One region of the Leclercia sp. genome, then DNA from elsewhere that is predicted to be linked to it. Evidence: predicted binding sites of a transcription regulator. Region 1 holds the regulator's gene; each other region holds the start of a gene.

Evidence for each region. Region 1 encodes CRP, which controls carbon source genes, mostly activating them, when cyclic AMP is high. Its sites were predicted from a motif close to ATGTGANNNNNNTCACAT; they were not measured.
Region 2: V7Q49_RS16690 (YjcB family protein) is a predicted target of CRP. The motif match lies at 1,499-1,516, and genes of this name have one in related genera.
Region 3: deoC (deoxyribose-phosphate aldolase) is a predicted target of CRP. The motif match lies at 2,563-2,580, and genes of this name have one in related genera.

What each region holds. Positions count from the first base shown of each region.
Region 1 covers NZ_DAIQCE010000005.1:48,337-52,550, reverse strand. Annotated here, with positions in the region: gene V7Q49_RS14485 (YccS/YhfK family putative transporter) at 1-1,551, opposite strand, end outside; gene crp (cAMP-activated global transcriptional regulator CRP) at 1,608-2,240, opposite strand; gene V7Q49_RS14475 (OsmC family protein) at 2,550-2,954, shown strand; gene V7Q49_RS14470 (phosphoribulokinase) at 3,018-3,887, opposite strand; gene V7Q49_RS14465 (YheU family protein) at 3,918-4,136, opposite strand; gene V7Q49_RS14460 (hydrolase) at 4,133-4,214, opposite strand, start outside.
Region 2 covers NZ_DAIQCE010000007.1:107,627-111,840, forward strand. Annotated here, with positions in the region: gene V7Q49_RS16685 (GGDEF domain-containing protein) at 1-1,026, opposite strand, end outside; gene V7Q49_RS16690 (YjcB family protein) at 1,641-1,922, shown strand; gene ssb1 (single-stranded DNA-binding protein SSB1) at 1,986-2,516, opposite strand; gene uvrA (excinuclease ABC subunit UvrA) at 2,768-4,214, shown strand, end outside.
Region 3 covers NZ_DAIQCE010000003.1:183,692-187,905, reverse strand. Annotated here, with positions in the region: gene V7Q49_RS12305 (TatD family hydrolase) at 1-71, shown strand, start outside; gene V7Q49_RS12300 (YjjW family glycine radical enzyme activase) at 66-926, opposite strand; gene V7Q49_RS12295 (YjjI family glycine radical enzyme) at 898-2,448, opposite strand; gene deoC (deoxyribose-phosphate aldolase) at 2,710-3,489, shown strand; gene deoA (thymidine phosphorylase) at 3,545-4,214, shown strand, end outside.

The DNA.
Region 1 (4,214 bases):
GGCATTCTGGCGCAACAGCCCGCTCTGCCACTGCGGCCACAGCCAGACCATCCCCCCGAAGGCAATCAGGCAGCCAATCAGGGTATCGGCCAGGCGGGCGATAATAAACTGCTCACCGTTCAGGGTCAGCAGCTGCAGGGTATATACCGCCGTGACCGTAAAGCCCACCGTCGCCCAGCCGTAGCTTTTGCGAATGATCAGGTAGCTCCCCAGGGTCACCACCAGCATTCCGGCCAGGGTGTAACCTTCCGGAACGTGGAAGTGCAGGGTGACGCCGGCGATAACCAGCCCCGCCAGGGTGCCGGCCGCCCGGTGGAGAATACGCACCCGCGTCGCGCTGTAGCCGTTTTGCGTCACCAGCAGCACGGTCATTAAGATCCAGTAGGGTTTCGGCAGGTGCAGCGCCACCCCCATCAGGCTGGCGATACTCAGCATCACGCTGATGCGCGCCGCGTTACGCAGGGCGGCAGACTTCAGCGACAGGTAGCTTCGCAGGGCGGGGATCAGCGGCAGGCGTTTCTGCTTATCTGCCATCAGGTCGCGCGGGTAGAGCGGACGCTGCGTGCGCAGCACCCGGGCAATACGGCTGAAGTGCCAGGCGCAGAACTGACCCACCGGGTTTTCCGGGTGCTGGCGGGCGATTTTCTCCAGCGCGCCGAGCTGCTTGTCCATGGTGAAACGGGTGGGGTAGCGATGATAGAGAATGTCGTCAGCCAACACCCGCAGACGGGCCGCCACGGTCTGCGCGTTCCAGCGGATCACCGCTTCGGCGTGGCTGCGCTCCACCAGCTTTTGCACCTCCTTCGGGTGATGCAGGCTGACGGAGATGTGCTCCTGCAAATCCAGCCCCACCTGGAAGGTACGCAGCAGGCGTTTGTATTCATGATTTCTGTTGGCCGCCAGCATATGCAGCTGCTGATAACAGAGGCCGATCAGATCCACTACCTTCTGCTGACGGGCCAGCAGCGGCGGCAGCGATTTTTCAGGATCGGTGTGCTGCGTCAGCAGGGTGTATTTCGCTTCGCAATAATCTGCCAGCTGTTGATAGAGCACGCTCAGCGATTCGCGCAGCGGCTGTTCGCGCCACATCCAGAACCAGAACCAGTTAAACAGCCCGTACCAGAGGGTGCCCAGCGTATAGAGGAGCAGCGGCTCCCAGACCGGCATGTTCCCCGCCAGACTCAGGGTAAAGATGGCTGCAATCAGCGAGGCGGGCAGCAGTCGGGCATGCAGGGCGCTGATCTCAGCCGTGACCCCCAGCGTCATCGCCAGCGCGGTCAGAATGAGCGGCAGCGGAATATCCCGGGCCAGCAGCAGCTGTACGGCCAGGCTACAGCCGGCGAACAGGCACCCGCCAATCGTCAGGCGTTTAAAAAAGCGTTTATGCGGTGTATCCAGACCGGCAATATTGCAGCAGGCAGGAACGAGGGAGAAGAGGAGGCCTTGTTGCAGATGTCCGAGGATCAAACCCACAGCCACGGGGAGACACAACACCAGGGTTTGCCGCAGTGCGTAGTTAACTTCCGGGTGATAGATGAGCCTGCGCCACATGGGGATAGAGACAAAAACGGCGTGTCATCGTGTGATGCCACGCCGTTTTAGCGGAATTAACGTGTTCCGTAAACCACGATGGTTTTACCATGGGCAGAAATCAGGTTTTGATCTTCCAGCATTTTCAGGATACGACCCACTGTCTCACGAGAACATCCGACGATCTGACCAATTTCCTGACGGGTAATTTTAATTTGCATACCGTCCGGGTGGGTCATGGCGTCTGGCTGTTTCGCCAGGTTCAGTAAGGTTTGGGCGATGCGGCCGGTTACGTCGAGGAAGGCGAGGTTACCTACCTTCTCGGACGTGACCTGCAGACGGCGAGCCATCTGCGAAGAGAGGCGCATCAGGATATCCGGGTTCACCTGAATCAGCTGGCGGAATTTCTTATAAGAGATCTCAGCCACTTCACAGGCCGTTTTTGCACGCACCCAGGCGCTACGCTCCTGACCTTCTTCAAACAGGCCCAGTTCGCCGATAAAGTCTCCCTGATTCAGGTAAGAGAGGATCATCTCTTTGCCTTCTTCATCTTTGATCAGCACTGCCACTGAGCCTTTGACGATGTAATACAACGTTTCCGCTTTTTCACCCTGGTGAATCAGCGTGCTCTTCGATGGGTACTTATGAATATGGCAATGAGACAAGAACCATTCGAGAGTCGGGTCTGTTTGCGGTTTGCCAAGCACCATGCGCTGTTATCCTCTGTTATAAGCTGTCTCCAGAGTCTGGCTGTGTACCTGTACTCTGGGGTTGCAATCGAATTCTTTCCCCTGCCTGGGGACGGGCTGTCACAATAATTAGCAGCCTGTAATGTGTGATGTCCTCTGCATACATGTGCAACGTCAATGTATTACTGTAGCATCTCGACTGTTTTAGCATAGCTTTTGCCGCCTGTCTCCTGGTGTCTCGCTTCAGCTTGATGCAGGTCGACTTCCGTTGTCAGAATTGTTGCTGGCGCGTAATCTGTCAGGAAAAATGCAATCCTGGAGTTAATAAAAATGCAAGCACGTGTGAAATGGGTTGAAGGGTTAACGTTCCTCGGTGAGTCGGCTTCCGGGCACCAGATTTTGATGGATGGCAACTCCGGTGACAAAGCGCCAAGCCCGATGGAAGTTGTCCTGATGGCGGCTGGCGGATGCAGCGCAATCGACGTGGTGTCTATCCTGCAAAAAGGGCGTCACGATGTGACCGACTGCGAAGTCAAACTGACCTCAGAGCGTCGTGAAGAGGCGCCGCGCCTGTTCACCCATATCAACCTTCACTTCGTGGTGACCGGCAAAGAGCTGAAAGACGCGGCGGTCTCCCGCGCGGTGGACCTCTCAGCAGAGAAGTACTGCTCCGTGGCGCTGATGCTGGAGAAAGCAGTCAAGATTACCCATTCGTATGAAGTGATCGAGGCGTAATGTTGTGGGGCATCATGCGGTCTGATGCCCTCACCCCGGCCCTCTCCCACAGGCAACTAAACCTCAATCGATCTTCTTGCCTTCCATCAACCGCTGCACCAGCGGCGTCATGATTAACTCCATCGCCAGCCCCATCTTCCCGCCCGGGACCACCAGTGTATTGATGTGCGAAATAAACGAACCCTGCAGCATCGCCAGCAGCCAGGGGTAATCGATATTGTCCAGATTGCGGAAATGGATCACCACAAAGCTCTCGTCGAGCGACGGAATGCCTTTAGCGGCAAAGGGATTTGAGGTATCCACGGTCGGGACGCGCTGGAAGTTGATATGGGTGCGGGAAAACTGCGGCGTCAGGAAGTTAATGTAATCCTCCATCGAGCGCACCACGGAGTCCATCACCGCCTCGCGGGAGTGGCCGCGTTCGCTGGTATCCCGCGTCAGCTTCTGGATCCACTCCAGGTTCACAATCGGTACCACGCCCACCAGCAGATCGACATGGCGCGCCACGTCGTGTTGCGGCGTGACTACGCCACCATGCAGGCCTTCATAAAACAGCACGTCGGTAGGCTCCGGCAGCGGCTGCCAGGGAGTGAAGGTGCCCGGCACCTGGTTCCAGGGTACCGCTTCGTCATAGGTGTGCAGGTATTTGCGCGCCTGGCCGGTGCCGCTTCGCCCGTATTCGGCGAAGGTTTGCTCCAGCAGGCCAAAGTCGTTGGCATCCGGGCCAAAGTAGCTGATGTGTTTGCCCATATCCCGGGCCTTGCGGATGGCCATGTCCATCTCAGGGCGGGTGTAGCGGTGAAAGCTGTCGCCTTCCACTTCCGCGGCACGCAGATGCAGCTGCGAGAAGATCTTACGAAAGGCGAGGCTGGTGGTGGTGGTACCCGCACCACTCGACCCTGTAACGGCAATAACCGGATGTCTGGCGGACATAGCAACTCCCTGAATGGAAAGCGGTCGCGGTTAACCGCGAAATTGATTGCGCGGCATGATGTTGACGGTTTCGTGCAGCTCGGACCACACGACCAGCACCTCACCGCTTTGCAGCTGGCGCCTGACATCAGCGACCTTCTGCTCAAGCGAAAGCTCCTGTTCACCATAATCGGTGCCTTCGCGTAACACAAAGCTTTCAATCAGATTATCCAGCGTTTCGGGAGCCAGATCTTGCCAGGGAATAATCATCTTATGGGTTCCAGGTATGTGGTCAGCCAGTCCGGGATACGCGTTTCCAGCCACATGGTGGGGCGTCGCAGCGTGCCG
Region 2 (4,214 bases), on a different contig from region 1:
CAGGCAGTCGCAGAAGTGCACCAGCGCCGCATCCCCCACCAGATGACCCCATTGATCGTTGATCTGTTTAAAGAAATCCAGGTCGAACATCAGAACCGAGAAGTGGCTGTTCGCCTCCTGCCGTTGGCTGGCCTCCAGGGCGGCGGCAATCTGTTGCAGGATGGCAAAGCGATTTAAGCAGCGCGTCAGATCGTCGGTCATGGCCTTCACCTCCAGCTGCCGCTCTGCTTTTTTGCGAGCGGTAATATCGAGCCCGATATTGAGGATTGAACCGTCCGGCAGAGAAATATTCGACCACAGGATCGTCAGCTGCATACCGTCCCGGCGCAGCGGATGCCATTCGTACATATCGTTCAGTGGGGCGGTGTTCAGCGACTCGTGCACCCGGCGGCGCACCTCCGGGTCAGGATAAAATAGCGCCAGCGGATCGGTATGGGCGTTGATCTCCGCCATCGTCCAGCCAAACACCTTTTCGCATTCGGCATTCCACAATACGCAGCGGCTATTCCTGTCGAAAGAGTTCATCAGTACCGGGGCTCGTTCAAACAGCGTTTTGTACTGGGCGATCATCCGCTGCATCTCTTTTGCCGTGCGCTCACGGGCAACGAGACCGGTGACAAAATCCTTCAGTTTTTCCATCAGGATAATCACCACCTCTTTCAGTACGGTGAGGGTGCTTTGCGGCTGCGTAAACCCCAGGAAAAAATAGCCGTGCTGATGCGGCGCCATTTTACACAGCACCCCACACTGTAATTGAAGGTGTCCCGGATGTCCGGGAGGAAATATCAGCGCGCCCATATTCTCTTTCCAGCCGATGACCTGCCATGAACGGCGCTGGCGTTGCAATAACAGGCTGGCAAGAAACGCATTAATTTCCAGCGGATGGCAGGTTAATTCCCCGGCACTGACAAACTGCGGCGGACCAGTATCATCCTGCATCATCACCCAACTGAGCTGGGCGCCAAAGGTATGATTAATCGTCTCCAGCAGATCCGTTAAGGTGGCATGAGACGATAATTTTGGCATTAATTTAGCTAATGCGTGCAGGGCCCGGGTACTGTCATTAATATTCTCTCGATTTACTGGCTTCATTGTTTATTCGCAGCTCATTAACGAGACAGAAATACCGCAACGAATTAATCAGGAATAAGTGATATTCAGTCGGCATAAATTAATGCGACTCTCTTACAGGGATGCGCGTGTAAAAATAAAATGACAAAAAAATAATAACCAGCAAAAAAAATTCAAGCCTGATTTATTTATTACGAACAGAGTAAGTAACCGCAAGAAGCATAATCCATAGCCATGAGGCTGTAAATATTGTACATAAGCTGCCGCTCTGTACATGTTTTCTTATGCCAATGAATTATCAGCAAAGTTATCTTAATTACACCGGTTAGCAGGCTAAATATATATTTTTGATGTTAATAACCATGCTAATTACAGGGTTAAAAAAGGCTATTTTTATGCATTTGCCCAGTGGCGAATAAAAGAACAAACGTGATATAGTTCACATATCTTATGTAACAAGAAACATCGTTTCATTGTTGTGAGTCTGAGCCTGCCGATAGCCAGTTTGCCACAGTGTGTGGGCAACGTCGCGCTTTACCCGGCGGCGGTTATCTTTGAGGATCGTTTTTATGGCAGCTATTACCACAGGTGTTGTGTTTGCACGCTGGGAGTTGTTGAGCGCGGTGCTGATGTTTCTGGCCAGCACGCTGAACATTCAGTTTCGTAAATCAGATTACACCGCGCTGGCGGTGGTCAGCACCTGTCTGGGTCTGGCGGCGGCATGCTGGTTCGCGACCGGCCTGCTGGGCATCACCCTGCTGGATGTGGCCGTTATCTGGAATAACGTTAAAGCGGTAATGGTCGAGGCGATGAGCCATACGCCACCAGACTGGCCAATGATGTACACCTAGTGAAGTTAAAAAACCCAGACGATGTCTGGGTTTTTTGTGGTTGCGAAACGCAGGTTCTGCTGATCAGAACGGGATATCGTCGTCGAAATCCATTGGCGGTTCGTTAGACTGCGCTGGTGCGGACGGCTGCTGCTGCGGACGGGACTGTGCGCCGCCGCTGAACTGGTTGCCACCCTGCGGCTGCTGAGGCTGACCCCAACCGCCCTGCTGCTGCTGGCCGCCACCTGCTGGTGCGCCACCGCCCTGACGGCCACCCAGCATCTGCATGGTGCCGCCGACGTTAACCACCACTTCGGTAGTGTACTTTTCTGCGCCGGACTGATCGGTCCATTTACGGGTACGCAGCTGGCCTTCGATATAGACCTGGGAGCCTTTACGCAGATATTCACCGGCCACTTCGGCCAGTTTGCCAAACAGCACAACGCGGTGCCATTCGGTCTGCTCTTTCATCTCACCGGTCGCTTTATCGCGCCAGGATTCGGACGTCGCCAGCGTAATGTTGGCCACTGCACCACCACTCGGCATATAGCGTACTTCCGGGTCCTGGCCCAGATTACCGACGAGAATCACCTTGTTTACGCCTCTGCTGGCCATGATCGTGTCTCCTGAAAACGTGTCTGAAAATAGTGTAAGCGCGCGAGTGTACCATTTCCACGTGGTCTTCCGATAGTTTCGAAGCATCTTCCAGAGTTCTCACGAAGGTTACATTGTTGCACAGGTAATCAGAATTTGCATTCCAATACTGTATATCCAGCCAGGTCAATTTGTGTCATAATTAATCGTTTCTGCCGGTTGTCCTTCAAACAAACCAGGCATTCCGTGTATCTACCTACCGGGAAAGGTGAATGGATAAGATAGAAGTTCGGGGCGCCCGCACCCACAATCTCAAGAATATCAACCTCGTTATCCCTCGCGACAAACTGATCGTCGTGACCGGGCTTTCAGGCTCAGGCAAATCGTCACTGGCTTTCGACACTCTGTATGCCGAAGGGCAGCGCCGTTACGTTGAATCGCTCTCTGCGTATGCGCGTCAGTTCCTGTCGCTGATGGAAAAACCAGACGTCGACCATATCGAAGGGTTGTCGCCGGCTATCTCCATTGAGCAGAAGTCGACCTCCCACAACCCGCGCTCCACCGTCGGGACCATCACCGAAATCCATGACTACCTGCGTCTGCTGTATGCCCGCGTGGGCGAGCCGCGCTGCCCGGACCACGATGTCCCGCTGGCGGCCCAGACCGTCAGCCAGATGGTGGATAACGTGCTGGCGCAGCCGGAAGGCAAACGCCTGATGCTGCTGGCGCCAATCATTAAAGAGCGTAAAGGCGAGCACACCAAAACGCTGGAGAACCTGGCCAGCCAGGGCTACATCCGCGCCCGTATCGACGGGGAAGTGTGCGATCTCTCCGATCCGCCGAAGCTGGAGCTGCAAAAGAAACACACCATCGAGGTGGTTATCGACCGCTTTAAGGTGCGTGATGACCTCACCCAGCGCCTGGCAGAGTCGTTCGAAACCGCGCTGGATCTGTCCGGCGGTACGGCCGTCGTGGCCGATATGGACGATTCGAAAGCAGACGAGCTGCTCTTCTCTGCCAACTTCGCCTGCCCGATTTGCGGCTACAGCATGCGCGAGCTGGAACCGCGCCTGTTCTCGTTCAACAACCCGGCCGGCGCCTGCCCGACCTGCGATGGCCTGGGCGTGCAGCAGTATTTCGATCCCGACCGGGTGATCCAGAACCCGGAGCTGTCGCTGGCTGGCGGCGCGATCCGCGGCTGGGATAAGCGTAACTTCTACTATTTCCAGATGCTGAAGTCGCTGGCTGAACACTACAAGTTCGATGTCGAAGCGCCGTGGGGCAGCCTCAGCCCAACCGTGCACAAAGTGATCCTGTTCGGTTCCGCGAAAGAGAACATCGAGTTCAAATACATGAACGATCGCGGCGATACCTCGGTGCGCCGCCATCCGTTCGAAGGCGTGCTGCATAACATGGAGCGCCGTTACAAAGAGACGGAGTCCAGCGCGGTACGTGAAGAGCTGGCGAAGTTTATCAGCAACCGCTCCTGCGCCACCTGTGACGGCACTCGTCTGCGTCGCGAAGCGCGCCACGTGTATGTCGAAAACACGCCGTTGCCGACCATCTCGGACATGAGCATCGGCCATGCGATGGACTTCTTCAACAACCTGAAGCTCTCCGGCCAGCGCGCGCAAATCGCCGAGAAAGTGCTGAAAGAGATCGGGGATCGCCTCAAGTTCCTGGTCAACGTCGGCCTGAACTATCTCACCCTCTCCCGCT
Region 3 (4,214 bases), on a different contig from region 1:
ACGAGCCCGCGGATGAGATCGCCGACGCGCTGCTGCACAACACCCGCAGGCTGTTCGACCTGCCGCTATAGGTAGAGCGCGGGGCGGATCACCCTGATCTGCGCCCGCTCCAGCACCTCCGCAAGCGGTTCGACATCCTCTGCCGTGGCGCTCCGCCAGTGCCGGGCTTCGCCATAGACGCCGTGAGCGTGAAAGGCGTTGATCCTCACCGGCACGTCCCCTAAGCGGCGAATAAATGCCACCAGCTCCCGACGGTGCGTCAGGTAATCACAGCGATCCGGGATCACCAGCAGACGCAGCTCGCTCAGCCGCTTGTGGGCGGCCAGCCAGCGGATGCTGCGCTTGATAACGGTGTTGTCGCGTCCGGTCAGATAGCGGTGATGTGCATTGTCCCAAGCCTTAAGATCCAGCATCGCCCCGTCAAACACCGGGAGCAGTTTCTGCCAGCCGGTTTCGCTTAACAGGCCGTTGCTGTCCACCAGACAGGACAAATGCTGCAGCTGCGGATCGGCTTTCAGAGCCGAAAACAGCGCCATCAGAAACGGCAGCTGGGTAGTGGCCTCCCCGCCGCTGACGGTGATACCTGAGATAAAGGGCGACACCTTGCGGATCTGATCCATTACTTCCTCCACGCTTAAACGCAGCGCCATGGGCGTCGCCTGCTGCGGACACATCTGCAGGCAGGTATCGCACTGCTGGCAATGCGCGTCATCCCACCAGACCCGTCCGGCCTGGACGTTCAGCGCGTCATGCGGACAGTGCGGCACGCAGGCGGCGCAGTCGTTGCACCGGCCTATCGTCCACGGGTTGTGGCAGGTTTTGCAGCGCAGGTTACAGCCCTGCAGAAACAGGGCCAGGCGGCTGCCGGGCCCGTCGACGCAGGAGAAAGGGATAACCTTACTGACTAAAGCGCATCTGTTGTTCATGGCTTATCACGCGCGGCTGGCGTTCCAGAATGCGGGTATTGCGGGCGGCCTCTTCACCCAGCCAGGTGGTGTTGGTGCGTGAACCTGCGGCGCGGTATTTTTCCAGATCGGAGAGTCGCACCATATAGCCGGTGACGCGAACCAGATCGTTACCCGAGATATTGGCGCTGAACTCGCGCATTCCGGCGCGGAAGGCACCCAGACAGAGCTCCACCACCGCCTGCGGATTGCGTTTTATGGTTTCGTCCAGGGTCAGGATGTCGCTGATCCCGGCGTGATAGTGTCGGTGATGCGGCGCGACCGCCAGCAGATGGCTGATGGGGTCGGGCTCATCGCCATAGGGCAGGCGTGCTCCCGGCGTGGTGCCGACGTCAGAGCTGATCCCCGACTGGGCATGCAGCAGGGCGCGCTGCTTCCAGCCATGTCTGACCGGGGTATTTTCCACAAAGGCCGCCAGTTGCTCGCTGATGCGATACCCCAGCGCATTGGCCTCATCGTCCTTACCGTAGCGCCCTTTAAGCCCGGCTTTTTCGCTCAGCACATTCACCGCTTCGGCCAGGCCATACATGCCGAACATCGGCACGAAACGATCGGGATCGATCAGCCCTTCCTTAACCAGGAAGCTATTCTCAAAGAAGCCGGACTGTTGGTACAGGAAGTCGCAGCGCGCATCGATGATGGCGATCTGCTGCTGACAGTAGTGCGGCAGCGTGCGGGTGAAGAAGTCTTCAAGCGTATCGCTCTGTTCGGCGATGGCTTTCAGGTTAAGGCGCACCAGGGTGCTGCCTCCGCCCGCCAGCGGCAGGGAGTTGTAACAGCTGACCACCCCAAAGCCGTTTTTTGTGAAAATTTTATCATTTACCGGCCCGTTGGCGATATGCGGTTTACTGCATTCGCAGATGTTGCTGGCCACCTCCAGCAGCAGATCGTCCGGGGTGATCTCAGGATCATAAATAAAGGTCAGATTGGGTGAAACCTGCTTAAGCTCTGCATCGGCGCGTAAAATAGCGCGCGTTACCGGGCCATCGGCCGGACCAATATTCGCATGTACGAAGGCATCCGGCAGGGTGCGGTCGAGATAGCGCCAGAAACGTTTTATTCGAATATCGATTTCTTCTTGTGTTAGAATTCTAACATACGGCTGCAACAGCGTATCGAGATGGCCGAGGAACACCGGCATGCCGGTCACGGACGGAACGTGGTGGTACAGGATAGTTAACAGCGACAGAGCATCGTCCAGATCCTGCGCCCCTTCCAGCTCCAGCCATTCCGAGCCCTGTTTCAGGAACACGGCATAGTCGGGTAGCACATAGCGCGGCTTGTACGGCGCATGGCCCTCAAACATATCGCAGATGAATCCCGCCTCCAGCGCCTGGCGCGCTTCGGGGGCAAGCGTCGGGTAGGGCAGGTTGTTTTCTGCCTCCAGCGCCAGAAAATGGCGTTTTTGTTCGGGGCTTAACACCGGGCTTGTCACAATTTGCTGGCAACGTTGTTGCAGGGCATCGGGGCTGGAGGGGGACATGGTCGCTTCCTTATTGTTCTGCAGTGATGGGGAAGGATTGTAGAAAGAGTCCCGTCGGCCGCCTTTGATCCCGCGCGTGTGCCTGGCGCTTTCATCAGCAGTTGCAGCTAAATTATTTGAAGTGGATCTCATTACGGTTATGCAAATTTGTACGCGTATTTCATTAACTGTGATGAATGTCGAAGTGAGAATGCGGGTGGATGTTAGAATACTCACAGACCCGCAAGGTAAAATTTTACGGCTATACGCCGGGAGAATGTTATGACCGATTTAACCGCCAGCAGCCTGCGCGCTCTGAAACTGATGGATCTGACCACCCTGAATGACGACGACACCAACGAGAAAGTGATCGCCCTGTGTCATCAGGCGAAAACCGCTGTGGGCAACACCGCGGCGGTTTGTATCTACCCACGTTTCATTCCGATTGCGCGTAAAACCCTGAAAGAGCAGGGTACGCCGGACGTGCGCATCGCCACCGTCACCAACTTCCCGCACGGTAATGACGATATCGAAATCGCGCTGGCAGAGACCCGCGCCGCTATCGCCTACGGTGCTGACGAAGTGGACGTAGTCTTCCCGTACCGCGCGCTGATCGCCGGCAACGAGCAGGTCGGCTTTGAGCTGGTGAAAGCCTGTAAAGAGGCCTGCGCGGCGGCAAACGTGCTGCTGAAAGTGATCATCGAAACCGGTGAACTGAAAGAAGAGGCGCTGATTCGTAAGGCGTCTGAAATCTCCATCAAAGCGGGTGCCGATTTCATTAAAACTTCTACCGGTAAAGTGCCGGTGAACGCAACCCCGGAAAGCGCGCGCATCATGATGGAAGTGATCCGTGATATGGGCGTGGAAAAAACCGTGGGCTTCAAACCGGCGGGCGGCGTGCGTACTGCTGAAGACGCGCAGCAGTTCCTGGCGATTGCCGACGAGCTGTTCGGTGCCGACTGGGCTGATTCCCGTCACTACCGCTTTGGTGCCTCCAGCCTGCTGGCCAGCCTGCTGAAAGCGCTGGGTCACGGCGACGGTAAGAGCGCAAGCAGCTACTAAGTTTTGAATTGCCGGTTGGCGCCACGCCCACCCGGCCTACTTTCGGGAGGTTACCGTGTTTCTCGCACAAGAAATTATTCGTAAAAAACGTGATGGTCATGCTTTAAGCGACGAAGAGATCCGTTTCTTTATCAACGGCATTCGTGATAACACCATCTCTGAAGGGCAGATTGCGGCCCTGGCGATGACCATTTTCTTCCACGATATGGCGATGCCGGAGCGCGTGTCGCTGACCATGGCGATGCGGGATTCTGGGACCGTTCTGGACTGGAAGAGCCTTAACCTTAACGGCCCGATTGTGGATAAACACTCCACCGGCGGCGTGGGGGATGTCACCTCACTGATGCTGGGGCCAATGGTCGCTGCCTGCGGCGGCTATATTCCGATGATCTCCGGGCGCGGCCTCGGCCATACCGGCGGCACGCTCGACAAACTGGAAGCCATTCCGGGCTTCGATATCTTCCCGGATGACAATCGCTTCCGCGACATTATTAAAGACGTTGGTGTGGCGATTATCGGCCAGACCAGCTCTCTTGCCCCGGCGGATAAGCGTTTTTACGCCACGCGTGACATTACCGCGACCGTCGACTCCATCCCGCTGATCACCGCCTCGATCCTCGCCAAGAAACTGGCTGAAGGGCTGGATGCGCTGGTGATGGACGTGAAAGTGGGCAGCGGCGCCTTTATGCCGACCTATGAACTCTCAGCCGCGCTTGCTGAAGCGA